Regions from separate parts of the Bradyrhizobium sp. CCBAU 21365 genome, predicted to be linked through region 3. Evidence: predicted binding sites of a transcription regulator. Region 3 holds the regulator's gene; each other region holds the start of a gene.

Evidence for each region. Region 3 encodes LexA, which represses DNA repair genes until DNA is damaged. Its sites were predicted from a motif close to TGTTCNNNNTGTGTTCNG; they were not measured.
Region 1: a site for LexA is predicted at 4,427-4,444, ahead of XI02_RS03545 (DNA recombination protein RmuC). Genes of this name have one in related genera too.
Region 2: a site for LexA is predicted at 3,775-3,792, ahead of XI02_RS21720 (single-stranded DNA-binding protein). Genes of this name have one in related genera too.

Annotation. Positions count from the first base shown of each region.
Region 1 covers NZ_CP030036.1:787,323-793,437, forward strand. Annotated here, with positions in the region: gene XI02_RS03525 (YbaB/EbfC family nucleoid-associated protein) at 1-70, shown strand, start outside; gene recR (recombination mediator RecR) at 171-776, shown strand; gene XI02_RS03535 (hypothetical protein) at 925-1,368, shown strand; gene XI02_RS03540 (AmpG family muropeptide MFS transporter) at 1,632-3,008, opposite strand; gene XI02_RS03545 (DNA recombination protein RmuC) at 3,175-4,395, opposite strand; gene def (peptide deformylase) at 4,566-5,093, shown strand; gene fmt (methionyl-tRNA formyltransferase) at 5,234-6,115, shown strand, end outside.
Region 2 covers NZ_CP030036.1:4,745,451-4,751,565, forward strand. Annotated here, with positions in the region: gene uvrA (excinuclease ABC subunit UvrA) at 1-1,502, opposite strand, end outside; gene XI02_RS21710 (outer membrane protein) at 1,853-2,512, opposite strand; gene XI02_RS21715 (outer membrane protein) at 2,769-3,515, opposite strand; gene XI02_RS21720 (single-stranded DNA-binding protein) at 3,963-4,454, shown strand; partial or broken gene XI02_RS21725 (DUF2306 domain-containing protein) at 4,713-5,110, shown strand; gene gyrA (DNA gyrase subunit A) at 5,335-6,115, shown strand, end outside.
Region 3 covers NZ_CP030036.1:5,093,258-5,099,372, reverse strand. Annotated here, with positions in the region: gene XI02_RS23455 (ComEC/Rec2 family competence protein) at 1-1,289, shown strand, start outside; gene XI02_RS23450 (hypothetical protein) at 1,286-1,513, opposite strand; gene XI02_RS23445 (hypothetical protein) at 1,659-2,087, opposite strand; gene lexA (transcriptional repressor LexA) at 2,344-3,048, opposite strand; gene glp (gephyrin-like molybdotransferase Glp) at 3,292-4,503, opposite strand; gene XI02_RS23430 (HAD family phosphatase) at 4,506-5,156, opposite strand; gene XI02_RS23425 (IS110 family transposase) at 5,538-6,115, shown strand, end outside.

The DNA of each region.
Region 1 (6,115 bases), 4.3 Mb from region 3:
CGCGATGCAGGAGAAGATGATGGCGCTCACCGGCGGGCTCGGCCTGCCGCCGGGATTTGGTCCGACTTAAAGCGCGGCGAGATCAAGATGAATCATCTTCATGCTTTGGCTCTCTGTTTGAGCATGATCTTTTCGGAGAACCGCTTCACACTTTTCCGGATCATGCTCTAATGGCTGCAAGCGTTGCCGGCCCCGAGATTGAACGCCTGATCCAGTTGCTGGCGCGGCTGCCCGGGCTCGGGCCCCGCTCGGCGCGGCGCGCGGCGCTGCATTTGATCAAGAAGCGCGAAGCCCTGATGACGCCGCTGACCGCGGCGCTGCAGGTGGCTATCGAGAAAATCCAGGTCTGCAAGACCTGCGGAAACATCGATACACAAAACCCCTGCACGGTGTGCACCGATCCGCGCCGCGATCCCTCGATCATCGTCGTGGTCGCCGACGTCGCCGACCTCTGGGCGCTGGAACGCGCCAATGCGACCAATGGCCGCTATCACGTGCTCGGCGCGACGCTGTCGCCGCTCGACGGCGTCGGTCCGCAGGATCTCACCATCGATCAGCTGGTGGCGCGCGCGCATGCGCCCGAGGTCAGCGAGATCATCCTGGCGCTCAATGCGACCGTCGATGGCCAGACCACCGCGCATTACATCACCGACCTGTTGTCGGAGGCCAATGTGCGGGTGACGCGGCTGGCGCATGGCGTGCCGGTCGGCGGAGAGCTTGATTACCTCGATGAAGGTACGCTATCTGCAGCCATGCGGCAGCGGACGCTGTTCTAGCGCGCGATGCCGGCGCCGAGCACGGCGTCGGGCGCCAAGCGATCGGTTACAATCCGAAAAGATCGCACCGAAACAAAATGGTAGGGTGGATGCCGATTCGGGGACGGTCATTCACGCTCTGACGAATCAAGATACGGAACCACTGACAATGACGGCACACCGATTCGGCGTACGCTTGTTCGGCGTACGTTTGGGCTTTGCGCTTCTGGCGGCAACGTTCGCCGCGCCTTGCGCCATCGCGCAGCAGGCCGACGCGCCGCAGAAGCCCGGTAAGATGATCCACGCCGGCGACGTGCTGTCGGGCGAACTCGGCGTCATGAAGGTGCGTGACGCCAAGAACCGCGGCAAGCGCGTCGCGACCTACCAGATCACCAGCGAGCCGCGCCGCCTGCCGCCGCCGAACGGCCTGTGCAATCTCGAAACCGGGCCGGAAACCTTCCAGCTCGTTCCGACCAACGATGCCCAGGCCGCGCAGCTCAAGAGCCTCTCCGGCAAGGCAATCTCGGTGAAGGTCGACGAGGTCGCCTGCGCCAAGGACGCCGGCGAGATGAGCGAAGCCATCGTCACCAAGTGGAGCGTGGTGGCGAAGTAGGGGTCTCAATGGCGATGTCATCGCCCGGCCCGATGCGCCGGTGATGACATCGCGTTGTTTGACATCGAATCGAGAACCATCCGCATCGTCGTCCTGGCGAAAGCCAGGACCCATTACCCCAACTGTCGGTTATTGCGCGACGCTGAGGCCAGAAGTCCCTTTCACAACCAAGTGCGGTGGTTATGGGTCCTGGCTTTCGCCAGGACGACGTGGAGAGAGTTCGGGCTCGCGTGCGCGACCGGTGGCGGGTGACGACAGCCGGGCTAAACCCGCACCGGCCCCAGCTCGTCGAAATGCCCGCGCCGCTGCAGCCAGGCGAGCAGGATCAGGCTCGGGATCGCGACCAGCACGCAGATCACGAAGAACACTTGCCAGCCGACGGCCTTGGCGACATAGCCCGCGCCCGACGACAGATAGGTGCGGCCGACCGCCGCGAGCGCCGTCAGCAGCGCGTACTGGGTCGCGGTGTGCAGCGGGTTGCGGCACAGTGCCGACAAATAGGCGACGAAGATCACGGTGCCGATCGCGCTGGTGAAATTCTCCGCGGTGATCGCAAGCGCGAGCGCCCATTGATCGACGCCGACATGGGCGAGCCAGGAGAACGACAGGTTGGCGACCGCCTGCAGCACGCCGCCGATCCAGAGGCTGGTCGCGAGCGAATAGCGCCGCGCCACGAAGCCGCCGGCAAATCCACCGATCAGGGTTGCGGCGAGGCCGACGCCCTTCACGATCGCCGCGTAATCGACCTTGGAAAAGCCGATGTCGATCACGAACGGCGCGGTCATGGTGCCTGAAAACGCGTCGGTGAACTTGAACAGCACCACAAAGGCGAGCGCCGCGAAGGCGTCCTTGCGGCTGAGGAACTCGGAGAACGCGCCGAGCGCGGCGTGCAACACGCGTTCGGCGGCGTTCTGCGCGTGCGTGGCCGCCTCCGCGCCCTTCGATTGCGCCGGCTCGGTCGCAGCCAGCGCGGTGACGATGCCGATCACGACCAGCGCGGCCATCACCACATAGCCCCACATCCAGGCCGACGGACGCGCGAGGCCAGCGGACTCGAAGCCGCTGACGATGAACAGCGCGCCGGCAGTCGAGACCAGCATGCCGACGCGATAGGCCGCGACATACGACGCCATGCCGGCGGCCTGCTCGCTTTCAGGCAGGCTTTCGACCCGGAAGGCATCGACCACGATGTCCTGCGTCGACGAGGCGGTTGCGACCAGCAGCGCGGCGAACGCCGCGAACCATGGCGAGCGCGCCGGATCGGCCAGCGCCAGCACCAGGATCGCCGCGATCAGCAGCAGCTGCGAGAACAGCAGCCAGCCGCGGCGGCGGCCGAACATCTGCGTGAACAGCGGCACGTGCAGCGCGTCGACCAGCGGCGCCCAGAGGAACTTCAGCGTGTAGGGCGTGCCGATCAGCGCCAGCAGCCCGATGGTGCCGAGATCGACCCCGGCCTCCTTCATCCAGACCTGCAGCGTCGAGCCCGACAGCGCCAGCGGCAGCCCCGAGGAGAAGCCGAGCAGCAGCACGATCAGCACCCGCGGCTGCAGGTACACGGCAAGACTGTCGCGCCAGGAGGTGGCGGCGGGCTTCGGCTCCGGCTTTGCAGACGCGTCTGACGTCGCTTCAGGTGCTGTCATAGAGGAGTTGGTAGCAGATTCGGCCCCAAAAAGACTGTCATCGCCCGGCTTGACCGGGCGATCCAGTATCCCAGAGGCCTATCCGCCACCTGCGGCAATTTCGGGATAAAGTCGGGCGATGACATCGATTGGGTGGCGCACGCCGGACAACTTCTAGAAACAACAATCACTCCCCCGCCTGCAGCTTGCGGGGGGCGGGGAACAGGTCGGATGTGCTGCCTTTGACGAAGCGGGGGACCTCGATCGGGGTCTCGGACTTGCTGAAGTCGAGTTCCTCGATGCGGCCGGCGCGTTTCTCGATCTTGTCGGCGGAGATCAGGATCTGCCTGACGTCCTCGTTCACCTGGCCGAAATGGGTCTGCAGCTTGAGCACGCGATCGCGCAGGCGGCCGAGGTCGTCACCCAAGTGCATTACCTCGTTGCGGATCTGGTCGGCGGCGTCGCGAATGCGGGCGTCCTTCAGGATCTGCTGCATCACCTGGATCGCCAGCATCAGCAGCGACGGCGACACCAGCACGACGCGGGCGCGATAGGCCTTCTGGATCACGTCGTCGAAGCCGTCATGGATCTCGGCATAGACCGATTCCGACGGCACGAACATCAGCGCGGTGTCCTGGGTCTCGCCCGGGATCAGGTACTTCTCCGCGATGTCGCTGACATGCTTCAGCACGTCGGCGCGCAGCCGCTGGCTGGCGAATTTGCGCTCCTCGTCGCTGCGCGCTTCGTGCAGCGCGGTCATGGCCTCGAGCGGGAATTTCGCGTCGATGCAGAGCGGACGCTGGTCGGGCAGGAACACGACGCAGTCCGGCCGCTTGCCCGACGTCAGCGTGTACTGGAACTCGAACGAGCCCTTCGGCATGCCGTCCTGGACGATCGCCTCCATCCGCGCCTGGCCGAACGCGCCACGCGATTGCTTGTTGGCGAGCACGTCGCGCAGCGTCGTCACCTGGGTGGTGAGCTCGTTGAGGTTCTTGTGCGCGTGGTCGATGATGCCGAGCCGCTCGTGCAGCACGCGCAGCGAATCCATCGTGTTGCGGGTCGATTGCTCCATCGACTGGCCGACCCGGTGGGTGACCGAATCGAGCCGTTCGTTGACGGCGCGGGCCATCTCGGCCTGGCGGCCGGCCAGTGCCTGCGCGAAGGCATCAACCTTGGCGTCGACCCGGCCGGAGGATTCGCTCTGGGCCCGCAGCATGTCGGCGAGCCGCTCCTCCAGCTCGTCGGCGCGGATGGCCTGGGCCATCGCGAGTTCCGCGCCGCGCCGGCTGGCGCGCGCGATCACCACCGCAATGGCGAGCAGCAGGATCAGCGCCAGCGCCCCAAGGCCGATCAAGGCGTCGGAGACACGGACCGGAAGGTCGCCAATCGTCAGGAGAATCTCGTTCATGCCGGCAGTTGTAGCCGATTCGCGGTTGGGTGCGAACGAAGAGGGAACGTTTATGGCAAATGCATCCCTGATTTTCCGGGTTAATGCGGAGTGAAGAAACGTGGTTAACGTTGTCCTAACGGGTTCCTGAGCGCATTGACCCCATGAAGTCAGCAGCTTAAATCGCCGCCATGGCATTAAGAGAAATTATCATCCTGCCGGACAAGCAGTTGCGGCTGGTGTCGAAACCGATCGAGAAGGTGACGCCGGAGATCCGCAAGCTGGCCGACGACATGCTCGAGACCATGTATGACGCGCCCGGCATCGGGCTGGCGGCGATCCAGGTCGCGCAGCCGCTGCGGCTGATCACCATGGACCTCGCCAAGCGCGACGAGAACGGCGAGACCGCGGCGAAGCCGCGCGTCTTCATCAATCCGGAGATCGTTGCGCGTTCGGAAGAGCTGTCGGTGTACGAAGAGGGCTGTCTGTCGATCCCCGAATATTACGAGGAGGTCGAGCGGCCGGCGCGGGTACGCGTGCGATTCACCGATCTCGACGGCAAGGTGCATGAGGAGGATGCGGAAGGCCTCTACGCCACCTGCATCCAGCACGAAATCGATCATCTCAACGGCGTGCTGTTCGTGGACTATCTGTCGAAACTGAAGCGCGACCGCGTCTTCAAGAAATTCGAGAAGGCAGCCAAGCGCGCGGCGGAGTGACCGTTGCATTTGTCCACCGTCATGCCCGGGCTTGTCCCGGGCATCCACGTCTTCCTTTCTTCACGGCGCCAAGACGTGGATGGCCGGGACAAGCCCGGCCATGACGGATAGTTTGGAGCCAGCGAGAGTAGTTTGATCTCATGCCTCTCCGCCTGATCTTCATGGGCACGCCCGATTTCGCGGTGCCGACGCTGCTGGAGCTCGTAGCCCATGGCCATGAGGTCGTGGCGGTGTACACCCGCGCGCCGAAGCCGGGCGGCCGGCGCGGCCTGCAGCTGCAGCCGACGCCGGTCGAACAGGAGGCGCGCCGCCTTGGCATTCCCGTGCTGACGCCGAAGACCCTCAGGACCCCGGAAGCGCTCCAGGAGTTTCGCGCGCACGACGCGGATGCCGCCGTCGTCGTCGCCTATGGCATGATCCTGCCCCAGGCCATTCTCGACGCGCCCAGGCTCGGCTGCTTCAACCTGCATGCTTCGCTATTGCCGCGCTGGCGCGGAGCCGCGCCGATCAACCGCGCCATCATGGCGGGCGATGCCGAGAGCGGCGTGATGGTGATGAAGATGGATGTCGGCCTCGACACCGGCGACGTCGCGATGGCCGAGCGGCTGCCGATCTCGGACGGCATGACGGCATCCGATCTGCACGACGCGCTGGCGCCGCTCGGTGCCGACCTGATGGTGCGGGCGATGGCGGCGCTCGGGCGCGGCGGCTTGCAGCTGACGAAGCAGAGCGCGGACGGCGTCACCTACGCCGCCAAGATCGAGAAGGCCGAGGCGCGGATCGACTGGACACAGCCGGCGCATGCGGTGCTGCGGCACATTCACGGGCTCTCGCCGTTTCCCGGCGCCTGGTGCGAGCTCGCCGGCGAAGGCGAGCCGGTGCGACTGAAGATCCTGCGCTGCGAGCTGGCCAGGGGTTCGGGCGTACCGGGCGATGTGCTCGACGACAATTTTGCGATCGCCTGCGGCGACGGCGCGATCCGGATCCTCGAACTGCAGCGCGCCGGCAAGGCGCCGATGAAG
Region 2 (6,115 bases), 350 kb from region 3:
TTGAGGATGCGCGTCGCGATCTCGTTCTGCTGGGCGTTCAGCGCCTCCGGCACCGTCTCGAACCATTCGCCGGCGCGCTTCACCGAGAGCTCCGAGATCTCGCCGATATGCTTGCCGCCGATCTTGACGCACAGCGCCTCCGGCTTCAGCCGGTGGCCGTTGCAGCCGGCGCAAGGCACGTCGGAGAAATACTTGCCGAGCTCCTCGCGCGCCCACTCGCTCTCGGTCTCGCGGTAGCGGCGGTTGATGTTGGTGATGACGCCCTCGAACGGCTTCTTGGTGTCGTAGGAGCGGACGCCGTCCTCATAGGAGAACTTGATCTCATCGTCGCCGGAGCCGTGCAGCAGCGCGTTCTGGACCTTCTTGGTGAGGTCCTTCCACTTGGTGTCGAGCGTGAACTTGTAGTGCTTGCCGAGCGCGGTCAGGGTCTGGATGTAATAGGGCGAGGACGATTTCGCCCAGGGCGCGATCGCGCCCTTGCGCAAGGTCAGGTCCTTGTCGGGGATGACGAGGTCCTCGTCGATATGCTGCTCGACGCCGAGGCCGCCGCAGGCCGGGCAAGCGCCATAGGGGTTGTTGAACGAGAACAGGCGCGGCTCGATCTCGGGGATCGTGAAGCCGGAGACCGGACAGGCGAATTTCTCCGAGAACAGGATGCGCTCGGGACCGCTCTTGTCGTGGATCTTCGCGGTCTTCTTCTTGTCCTCTTTCTTGTCGTCCTGCGCGGCCGCCGCCGGCGCGTCGGCGTATTCGATCACGGCGAGGCCCTCGGCGAGCTTCAGCGCGGTCTCAAAGCTTTCCGCAAGACGCTGGGCGAGGTCGGGACGCACCACGATGCGGTCGACCACGACGTCGATGTCGTGCGGGAATTTCTTGTCGAGCGCGGGCGCCTCGGACAGTTCGTAGAAGGTGCCGTCGATCTTGACGCGCTGAAAGCCCTTCTTGAGATACTCGGCGAGCTCCTTCTTGTACTCGCCCTTGCGGCCGCGCACGACCGGCGCCAGCAGGTAGAGGCGGGTGCCTTCCGGCAGCGCCAGCACGCGGTCGACCATCTGCGAGACGATCTGGCTCTCGATCGGCAGGCCGGTGGCCGGCGAATAGGGCACGCCGACGCGCGCCCACAGCAGGCGCATGTAGTCGTAGATCTCGGTGACGGTGCCGACGGTGGAGCGCGGGTTCTTCGACGTGGTCTTCTGCTCGATCGAGATCGCCGGCGACAGGCCGTCGATCTGGTCGACATCCGGCTTCTGCATCATCTCGAGGAACTGGCGCGCATAGGCCGACAGCGATTCGACGTAGCGGCGCTGGCCCTCGGCATAGATGGTGTCGAACGCGAGCGACGACTTGCCGGAGCCGGACAGGCCGGTGAACACCACGAGCTTGTCGCGGGGAATCTCGACGTCGATGTTCTTCAGATTGTGTTCGCGCGCGCCACGGATCGTGATGGCGCGCGATGAGGAGCCGGCGTTCTGTTGGCGCTTCGCCTTGAGCACTTCATCCATAGCGACAGTTCCGGGCGCATGCTTGGGCGCCTTTTGGGCGCGCATCGCCGGTGATGCCGGGACCTTGCGCCGATGGGGAGTGAAGACTGGAACGTAGGAAGAACGGCCAACAATTTCCAGTGCTGAGTCGCGTCCATCAACGGATAGTTTGCCTGATGGCAGCAGCCGTCAGCAGCGCCGGTTCCGCCAGAGCCTTTTGCCGTTCCGATCGAATCGGAACGGGGGCTCCTGATTCCTGCTTTGACGCGTTTTCTTGACGCGAACCGGAATCCACCTCGCTCAAAAACGCTCTTACGCAAAAAGGCCGGCGCGAGGCCGGCCTTTCCGCGCGATCGGATCGCAGATCGATCTTAGTACTTGGCGACGATCGGGCCGCCGAAGTGATAGTTGACGCCGAACTGGGCGCTGTGCAGCTCGAGCGTGCCGGAGGGCACGCCGAAATAGTTTTCGCTGTCGAGGCTGCGATACAGGTATTCGCCCTTGATCGACCACTGCGGCGCGATGAACGCTTCGACGCCGGCGCCGACGGTCCAGCCGGAGTGGAAGTTGCTCTGCGAGGCGGTCACGCCGAGCGCGGTGACGCTGACCTCGTTGTTGACCCAGGCGTAGCCGCCGGTGCCGTAGAACAGCACCTTGTCGACGGCGAAGCCGAGGCGGCCGCGCACGGTGCCGAGCGAGTCGATCTTGCTCCGGGCGGTGACGCCGAGCGCGGAGACCGACGCGTCGATGTCAGCGCCTGCAGCGTCGACCTCGAGGCCGTACACGATGTTGCCGGCCTGCCAGTTGTAGCCGATGGTGCCGCCGCCGAAGCCGCCTTCCATGCTCGGGGTGCCGGAGTTCTCGCTGGCGTAGCCGCCGAAGCCGCCGACGTAGAAGCCGGTCCAGTTGTAGATCGCGACCGGCGGCGGAGCCTTCACGTAAGGCGCGCGCGCCGCCATGTCGGCGGCCATCGCCGGTGCAAAAGCGCTCAGTGCAAACATGCCGGCCGAGGCCAGCAAAACAGTCCTCATTTTCAAAGTCCCAGTCCCATCTTCTTGTTGTCCCTTCAGAGATATTGAAGAGAGCGTCACAGCAGTGTCGCGTGACGTGCTGGCGCTTCTACAGAGAAATGCCGGAACGTGTGTATCCGCGAAACCACAACGCACCGAAAACGGCCCCGGTGAAGTGCGCGTGCACACGCAACGAAAAAGCCGGCGCACAAACAGGCACAAACAAAAAGGCCGGCGCGAGGCCGGCCTTTCGTCTGGATCAATCGGCCTGGCGCGATCAGTAGCGCGCGACGACCGGGCCACCCCACTTGTAGTTCACGCGGACGGTGACGAGGTCGACGTCCTGGCGATCACGGATGGTGCTGTTCAGCGTGCCGTTGGGGGCGATCAGGTTGTAGGTCTTGTCCTGCATGAACAGGTGGTCGTATTCGATGCCCGCGGTCCAGTTCGGTGCGAAGCCGACTTCGATGCCGGCGCCGACAGTGCCGCCCCAGCGGGTGTCGCTGGCGCTGCCGACCAGCACGCCGGTCGGGGTGAAGTAGGTGTTGAAGCGGTTATCGGTCAGCGCCGCGCCGCCCTTGGCGTAGAGCAGCACGTTGTTGACGGCGTAGCCGATCTGGCCGGTGAACAGGCCGAACGCGTCGATCTTGGACTGGTTGGTGAACAGGCCCGGGAAGATCGCGCTGCCGTTGCTGCCCTTCAGGTCAGCCCAGTCGCCCTGCGCTTCAAGGCCGAACACCCAGGCACCGGCCTGCCAGCGGTAGCCGATCTGGCCACCGGCGACGCCGCCGGTAGCGTCATGGCAACCGTCCGAGGCGAGGAAGATGCCGGCCGGGAGCTGGTCCCAGCAATTGTGGCTCGAGCCCCAGCCGCCGTTGGCGCCGATGTAGAAACCGGTCCAGTCATAGATCGGGGCAACCACCGGCGGCGGCGCCTTGGTGTAGGGGCGCGCAGCGAGATCGGCGGCCGCGGCAGGCGCAGCAAACGCAATCAGAGCAACCGTACCGAGCAAAAACTTCTTCATTATCAGTCCCCCAATTCCCCGATCGGCTTCCAAACGGTCCCGAAGCACGATCCCAGACGCGAGCGCCCGCGCCATGATTGGAGCTATACGCTGATTCAACCGGAAACGCAGTCTCCCAAATGCAACACTCCCGGGAGAAGTAACAGTAAGGCAAGGTGCTGATTTGTTTGTTGTTTTTCTAAATCTCGTTGCCGGGTGTCGGCCGGTGCCGAGATCGACTGCCGCTCGGTCGGCACTGGCCGTTTCTACGGCTGGTTGTGCGAACAAAACTGGAACAATTCCGGATGCGATGCTATATCTTGAATATCGTGGATAACCGGCGTGAGGGCAAAGGCGGCGAGCCGGCACCGGCGTATAGGGTCATCCACGACGCCTGCGACGCAAGTGGCGAAGGTTGAGAGTGGCGGCCGATGTCCGGACGCCCGGTTTTTGAGTGGAGATGATGCGATGGCAGGAAGCGTGAACAAGGTGATCCTGGTGGGAAATCTCGGCAAGGATCCGGAAATCCGGCGGACGCAGGACGGCCGTCCGATCGCAAACCTTTCCATCGCCACCTCGGAAACCTGGCGCGACAAGGGCACCGGCGAGCGCAAGGAAAAGACCGAGTGGCACCGCGTCGTGATCTTCAACGAGGGCCTCTGCAAGGTCGCCGAGCAGTATCTGAAGAAGGGCGCCAAGGTGTACATCGAGGGTCAGCTGCAGACCCGCAAATGGACCGACCAGAGCGGCGTCGAGAAGTACTCGACCGAAGTCGTGCTGCAGGGCTTCAACTCCAACCTCACCATGCTCGACGGGCGGGGCGGCGGAGGCGGCAGCTTCTCTGATGATGCCGGCAGCGATTTCGGCTCGTCCGGACCGGTCAGCTCGGCGCCGCGCCGCGCCGTCGCCGCGGGTGGCGGCAGCCGCAACAGCGACATGGACGACGACATCCCGTTCTGAGGAGCGGTCGCGCTTCCATCCGTTCCGTCAGGCGCCGTTCCGTGAAGATCATTCTCCGGAACGGTTGTTGCGATCCGGAGTAGCAATTTCCTCGTGTGGAATATGAAGATAACCCGGTAACTATCTGTCGGAACGGCGCTGATCCTCCGTGCAGTGATGCGGGTTCCTTGGACTTTGACACAGGTGAATGTAAATGATATTTACATTTGCCTGCGGCAATTGATGTCTGGCCGCGAGCTTCACTCGAGGGCCGCCATCATGAGCCTCGCGCCATTGCTCGACGCCACGCCTGCGATCCCGCTCCACGCCTTTGCCGCGATGGCCGCCTTCGTGCTCGGCTCTATCCAGCTCGCCGCCCCCAAAGGCACGCTGCCGCACCGGACCCTGGGCGGATCTGGGTGATCCTGATGCTGGTGGTCGCTGGAAGCTCGTTCTGGATCCATCAGATCCAGCTGGTCGGTCCCTGGAGCCCGATCCACCTGCTGTCGATCTTCTCGCTGGCGATGCTGGTGCTCGGCGTAATGGCGGCTCGGAGCCACAATGTCCGCCGCCACAGGTTCACGATGATCGGCATCTTCTTCGGCGCACTGCTCATCGCCGGACTGTTCACCTTGATGCCCGGGCGGATCATGCATGCGGTGGTTTTCGGCCAGTGACGGAAGAGGCGAGCAGCCTATGGCGAGTGGCGAATAGGGATTTTTCCGTTCGCTCTTCGCCATTCGCTGCACGCTTCCCGACCAAGCAGCCGGAACCTCGGTGTCCAACCCCTAAGTGCATGAAAAAACGAACGGAAAAACGGCTTGCCGGAGCCGCCCGAGGGTGGTTATCAGGCCTCCGATGGGCTATATGATTCCCCAGTAGAACCGACCGGATTTCCCCTTTGTCCGATAACGACGACCACAAGCCCGGCGAGCCGCCGGGACCCTCAGATATTCGTCCCGTTTCCATTCTCGACGAGATGAAGAAGTCCTACCTCGATTACGCGATGAGCGTGATCGTGTCGCGTGCGCTGCCCGATGCGCGCGACGGGCTCAAGCCGGTGCACCGGCGCATCCTCTATTCGATGCATGAGCAGGGACATACGCCGGACAAGAAATACGTGAAATCCGCGCGCGTCGTCGGCGACGTGATCGGTAAATATCACCCGCATGGCGACCAGTCGATTTACGACGCGATGGTCCGCATGGCGCAGGATTTCTCGCTGCGCGTGCCGCTGATCGACGGCCAGGGCAATTTCGGTTCGGTCGACGGCGATCCGCCGGCCGCCTATCGATATACGGAAGCGCGGCTGACCCGGGCGGCGCTTGCCGTTCTGGCCGACATCGACATGGAAACCGTCGATTTCCAGCCGAACTACGACAACTCCGAGAAGGAGCCGTCGGTTCTGCCGGCCCGGTTCCCGAACCTGCTGGTCAATGGCGCCGGCGGCATCGCCGTCGGCATGGCGACCAACATCCCGCCGCACAATCTCGGCGAGGTCGTCGACGCCTGCGTGGCGCTGATCGACAATCCGGCGCTCACGATCGACGAACTGATCGACATCATTCCCGGACCGGACTTCCCGACCGGCGGCGTCATCCTGGGCCGCCAGGGCATTCGCAGCGCCTACCATCTCGGCCGTGGCTCGATCGTGATGCGCGGCAAGGTGACGATCGACACCA
Region 3 (6,115 bases):
ATCCGATCAAGAAATGGGCGGCGGCGGCGGCGCTGGTCGCCGCGGCATTCTATCTGTTGCTGTCGGGTGCGGAGGTCGCGACGCAACGGTCGTTCTTCATGACCGCCGTGGTGCTGCTCGCCGTGATCGTCGACCGCCGCGCGATCACCTTCCGCACGCTGGCGGTGGCGGCGCTGATCGTGCTCGCGATCGCGCCGGAGGCGCTGGTGCATCCGAGCTTCCAGATGTCGTTTGCCGCGACGCTCGGGCTGGTGGCGCTGGTGCAGATCGGGCTGCCGAACCTATTCGCGTCGCCCGACCATTCGGCGACCGCGCGGGTTGCGCTGTGGGGCGGGCGCGAGCTCACCATGCTGATGCTGGCCTCGCTGGTGGCGGGGCTGGCGACGACGCCCTACGCCGCGTTCCACTTCCACCGCGTGACGCCCTACGGGCTGCTCGCCAACCTCGCGGCGATGCCTGTCGTGTCGGCGGTCGTGATGCCGGCCGGCCTGCTGGGCCTCGTCGCCATGCCGTTCGGCTTCGACGGCGTGTTCTGGGCGATCATGGGTCTTGGCATCGACTGGATGATCCTGGTGACGCAATGGGTCGCCGCACTCCCGGGCGCGGTCGGCCGCATGGCGGCGTTCGGGATCGGGCCGCTGATTGCAGCGAGTGCCGGCATCATCCTGCTCGGGCTGCTGCGTACGCCGCTGCGCTGGTCGGGCGCGGTTCTGCTGCTGGTGGCCTCGGTCTGGGCGCTCAGGGTGCCGCAGCCGGACGTGCTGGTCTCCGGCGACGGCCGCAACGTCGCGGTGCGCGGCGGTGACGGGCGGCTGCATTTGATGCACAGCGCCAAGGATGCGTTCCTGGTCAAGGAGTGGCTGGCGGCGGACGCCGACGCGCGGACCGCCACCGATGCGTCGCTCGGCGACGGCGTCTCCTGCGATGCCGGCGGCTGCGTGACCCAGGGACTAGGCGGCGCCTTCGTCGCGCTGGCGACCCGGCCGGAGGCGCTGGCGGACGACTGCGAGCGCGCAGGCTTGATCGTGACGGCGCGGGCGGCGCCGCGGGGCTGCACGGCGTCGGTGATCGATGCCGAGCGGCTGCGGCGCCACGGCGCGCTGGTACTGCGGCGGACCAGGGACGGCTACGCCGTCGATGCCGTCAAGCCCGGCGGGATCGACCGGCCGTGGTCGCCGGCGGTTCCCGGCGACGGCGAGAGCGAGACGACGCTGCGCGCAGCCGCCGCCGCACCGCGGCCTGCCGTGGATGCGACGCCGGCCGAGTCCGATCTGCAGGGCGATGACTAGCGGTGGTCCGGCGAGGGGGCGCTCGGCAGCTCGAACAGGCCGAGATGGTATTCGTCGGAGTCGGGGCCGGCGTCGGGCTTCTTGACGAGGGTGAAGGAAGCCTCGGGAAATTGCTCCCAGACTCTCAGGTCGTCGGCCGTCACCGTCAGCCAACCGAACCGGAACATGTAGCGGCCCGGTTCCGTGACGCGTCCAGCCTTTTGCCATGTGACCTTATCGACCACCGCGCACGTCCTCCGTGCCCGATGATGCGCCAAGGCGCCGGCTGACGCAAATTTCCTCGTGCGCCCCGGAAGCGGAAGTCCGGGGGCGCCCGAAATTGCTTAGGTCATCCGCCGCCGAACAGCCCATTCCGCGGCGACGATGCGCTCAACCCAAAAACAGCGTTGCAAATGCGGAGGGCCGCCGCTCCACCACCTTCGGCTTCTGCTCGACCGGCGGATGCAGCGCCGGCAATTGCAGCACGCTGACGCGCTGTCCCTCGACCAGCTGGGTCACCAGCACATGGCTGCCGTCGGGGAATTCCACCGCGTCATGATGCCGATCGGGCACGTCGGGCTCGACTTCGTTGAACACGCCGACGCGATAGTTCAGCGTCTTGGTCCAGATCCAGCGGCTGTCGTAGCGAACGTTCTCGGCGAAAGCGAGCTCGGTGCCCGGCAGCATGCAGACCGCGACAGTGGGATCGTTTTCCGAAGCAAAACCGCGGGTCGACGTGCCGCGGAACGTCGTCGTGATCAGCGTCTCTCCGACAATGGCGGGGCGCGATGCCACGGCGTGCAGACTATAGTCACACATCGGATGGCTCCTCATTTCGAGGTAGCGACCCGTGCCTCTCTTGAGGCATTGGGGCCTCTACCAGAGTGGACGATAGCGAACGAGCTTCCGCTCGTTTCTGGGCGATTGTACGACTGGTCCGAGACCGACCCCGATCACAAACACGCGACGCTGCGCGAGAGGTATCGGAGCGCATCGGGCAGGCCGTACGCTACGCTATCATGCAAGGAACGATCCGACGTGTTGCTCGTTCCCGGCCGCCGCAAGTATTTGCAATTCAGTATTTGCGATACAGGCCGATCAGCTTGCCCTGGATGCGGACCCGGTTCGGCGGCAGGATGCGCACTTCATAGGCGGTGTTGGCCGGCTCGAGCGCGATCGATGCGCCGCGGCGGCGGAAGCGCTTCAGGGTGGCTTCCTCCTCGTCGATCAGCGCCACCACGATGTCGCCGGTATTGGCGACGTCGTTGCGCTGGATCAGCGCCATGTCGCCGTCGAGGATGCCGGCATCGACCATCGAGTCGCCGCGCACCTCGAGCGCATAGTGCTCGCCGGCGCCGAGCATGTCGGGCGGCACGCTGATGGTGTGGCTGCGGGTCTGCAGCGCCTCGATCGGCGTACCGGCGGCGATCCGGCCCATCACGGGGACCGCGACCGGACGGTTGCCGTCGTCCTCGGCGATCGGCGGCGTGCTGGCGCGCCGGCCGAGGGTGCCTTCGATGACGCTGGGCGTGAAGCCGCGTCGGCCGTTGCCGCCGCCGGCCGAGAGTTCGGGCAGCTTGATGACCTCAATGGCGCGGGCGCGGTTCGGCAGGCGGCGGATGAAGCCGCGCTCCTCCAGCGCAGTGATCAGGCGGTGGATACCGGACTTCGAGCGCAGGTCGAGCGCATCCTTCATCTCGTCGAAGGAGGGCGGTACGCCGGCCTCTTTCAGACGTTCATTGATGAAACGCAGAAGTTCGTACTGTTTGCGCGTGAGCATCTCGAGTATTCCCCCGGTTGATAGCGGCGTTCGATTCCGAGACTCTTCTGGTGGGGCCTGCAGGCGGGGCCTGACCTCAGGAGCATGTGCTCGTTGCACTTGCTTCCACGCGGCTTCCCGATTGTAGACACCAGTACTCGAAACAAATCATGAACGGACACTATATGTTCGATATGTGTTCCGCAACCACTTAATTTCCGGTGAACGGATCAGGCAACGCACGATCGGCGGGGCGTGAAAACCCTATTCGGGCAGCGTCAGGATCTCGCATTCGCTGCCTTTGACGGCCGCCGCCGCAAACGGCGGACGCACGAGAAGTGCCCGTGCCGCAGCGAGATTCGCGAGCAGCGACGAATCCTGCTGCGTCACCGGCGTTGCGATCAGCTTGCCGTCCTCGCGCGCTTCGAGACGCGCCCGCAGATAGTCCTCGCGCTGGTCGTTGGCGGCGAGGTCGCGGCCGAGCAGGGCGCTCGCGCGGCGATGATGAATCACTTTCCGGCCGCTCAGCGCCCGAATCAACGGCACCAGGAACAGGAAGGCGCAGACATAGGACGACACCGGATTGCCGGGCAGGCCGATCACCCGCATCGCGCCGAGCCGGCCATGCATCATCGGCTTGCCGGGCCGCATCGCGATCCGCCAGAACGCCATCTCGACGCCCTCGGCCTCCAGCGACCGCTTGACGAGATCGTGGTCGCCGACCGAGGCGCCGCCTGTCGTAATCAGGACATCGGCGCCGGCCTCGCGTGCCCGGCGGATGCCGGCCGTGGTCGCCTCCACCGTGTCGGCGGCAACGCCGAGGTCGACGGTCTCGGCGCCTTCGGCGCGCGCCAGCGCCCGCAGCGCGTAGCCGTTGGAATAGACGATCTGGCCGGGACGGGGCCGCGAGCCCGGCATCACCAGTTCGTCGCCGGTCGCCAGCACCGCGACCTTCGGGCGGCGGCGCACCGCAAGTTCCGGATAGTTCATGGCGGCCGCCAGCGACAGCGCGCGGTCGGACAGGTGGCTGCCGCCGGCGAGCAGCACCTCGCCCGCACGGAAATCGACCCCGGCCTGGCGGATGTGCCGCCCGACGCTGGCGGCCTCCGTGATCGTGATGTGGTCGCCGTCGACGGCGGTGTCTTCCTGGATGATCACCGCGTCGGCGCCATTGGGGATCACGCCGCCGGTGAAGATCCGCACCGCCTCGCCGGCGCCGACCGTCCGCCCGAACGGCCGGCCGGCGGCGACTTCGCCGATCACCTTGAGCCGGGCCTTTAGATCAGCCGCATCGGCGGCGCGCACCGCATAGCCGTCCATCGCCGACATCGGCTGCGGCGGCTGGGTGCGCAGCGCCGCGAGGTCGTGCGCCAGCGTGCGGTGGTAGGCGGCATCGAGCGCGACCATCTCCTCTGGCAGCGGTTCGGCGCCGGCGAGGACGGCGGACAGGGCATCGGCAACCGGCATCAGGGCCACGCTCAGAGCTCCTCAATTCCTAATGTCCAAATACCAAGTGCGGTCAAAGCCCTTGCCACGTCATCCGTCGATGTCACGTGGATAGCATGAAGGCCGCGCGCCCGTGCACCTTCGATATTGGCGGCCAGGTCGTCGAAGAACAGGATCCGCGACGCCGGGACGCCGATGGCTTTTACCACATGATCATAGGCCTCGGCGTCGGGTTTGCGGAAGCCGATGCTCGAGGACAGGAAGACGTTGCGGAAATGGCTGAGCAGCTCGGCATGGGTGACCGAGAAGTGCGCGACATGGGCCGGATTGGTGTTGGAGAAGGCGTAGAGCGGCATCCGCTCGGCGGCCGCCGCGAGCAGCGGGGCGATGCCCGGCATCTCGCCGGTGAAGATCGCATTCCAGCCCTCGAGGAACTGGGCGTCCGTGATGTCGATGCCGAGAGTCCGGCGCAGGCTTTCGAAGAACGCCGCGTCGTCGATCCGGCCGATCTCGTGATGCTTGAAACTGTCGTCGACGACAAATCGCGTGGCGAGCTCGGCGGGCGCACAGCCGGCGTGCTGCGCCCAGTGCGCCATCACCTTGTCAAAGTCGATGTCGAGCACGACGCGGCCGATATCGAACAGCAGCACGTCGACGGAGTTGGGAGAGAGTCGCGAGGTCATTGCGTGAAACCGTGTACGAGAATTGCGGGCAGGCGGCAATGTCCTCGATTTCAGTGACGGGTGTGTGGATTGTACGTGGCGTTGCATTCATCGCGAGACTGTTCCCGCGCACACCACCGTCGTCCCGGCGAAGGCCGGGACCCATCACCACCGGATTTGATCAGGAACGGGATCGTGGCCCCGGCGTCGCGCAACAATTGAGATTTGGGGTAATGGGTCCCTGTGTCTTGGAAGTGTGTCAGGATGAGGGTGGGCGGGAAGCCGTTGGGTCCTTGGCGCTTGACGCCGTGAGCCGGCTCGGTCTCCCGCCCGTTCCATCTATCAACCTGAACAGTTGCACGAGGCTGCACCAACAGACCTCGCATCACAGGGACAGGCACCGTGATCATAGCTCTTCGTTACGTCGGAATCGACATCTCCAAGAAACACCTCGATATCTTTGATGAGGCTGACGGCGTGCCGAGGCGCATTGCCAACGCGACACAGGCCATCACACAGCAGGTGGCGCGTTGGCAATGCGATGCGCTGGTGGTCTTCGAGGCGACGGGTATCTATGACCTCGCGCTTCGCGAGGCGCTGCGTCAGGCCGGGATCCAGTTCGCACGGATCAACCCGGCCCGTGCCCGCGACTTTGCACGGGCCAGCGGCCTACTCGCCAAGACCGATCCGATCGATGCGCGGATGCTGGCGGCCTTTGCGCGGGCCATGCAGCCCGCCCCCGAGCAGGTCGCCGATCCTGCACGGGGCGCCTTGGCGAGGCTTGCAAAACGGCGGGATCAGCTGGTCCTCATGCGCGCCCAGGAGAAGAACCGGCGCAGCGAGGCCGACGATCGCGCCATGGCCGAACGCATCGGCCGCCTCATCGAGGTCCTCGACAGCGAGATCGCCGAGATCGAGGCCGACATCAGCGCATTGATTAAAGCCGAAGCGCAGATCGCGGACGATGCGAAGTTAATGCG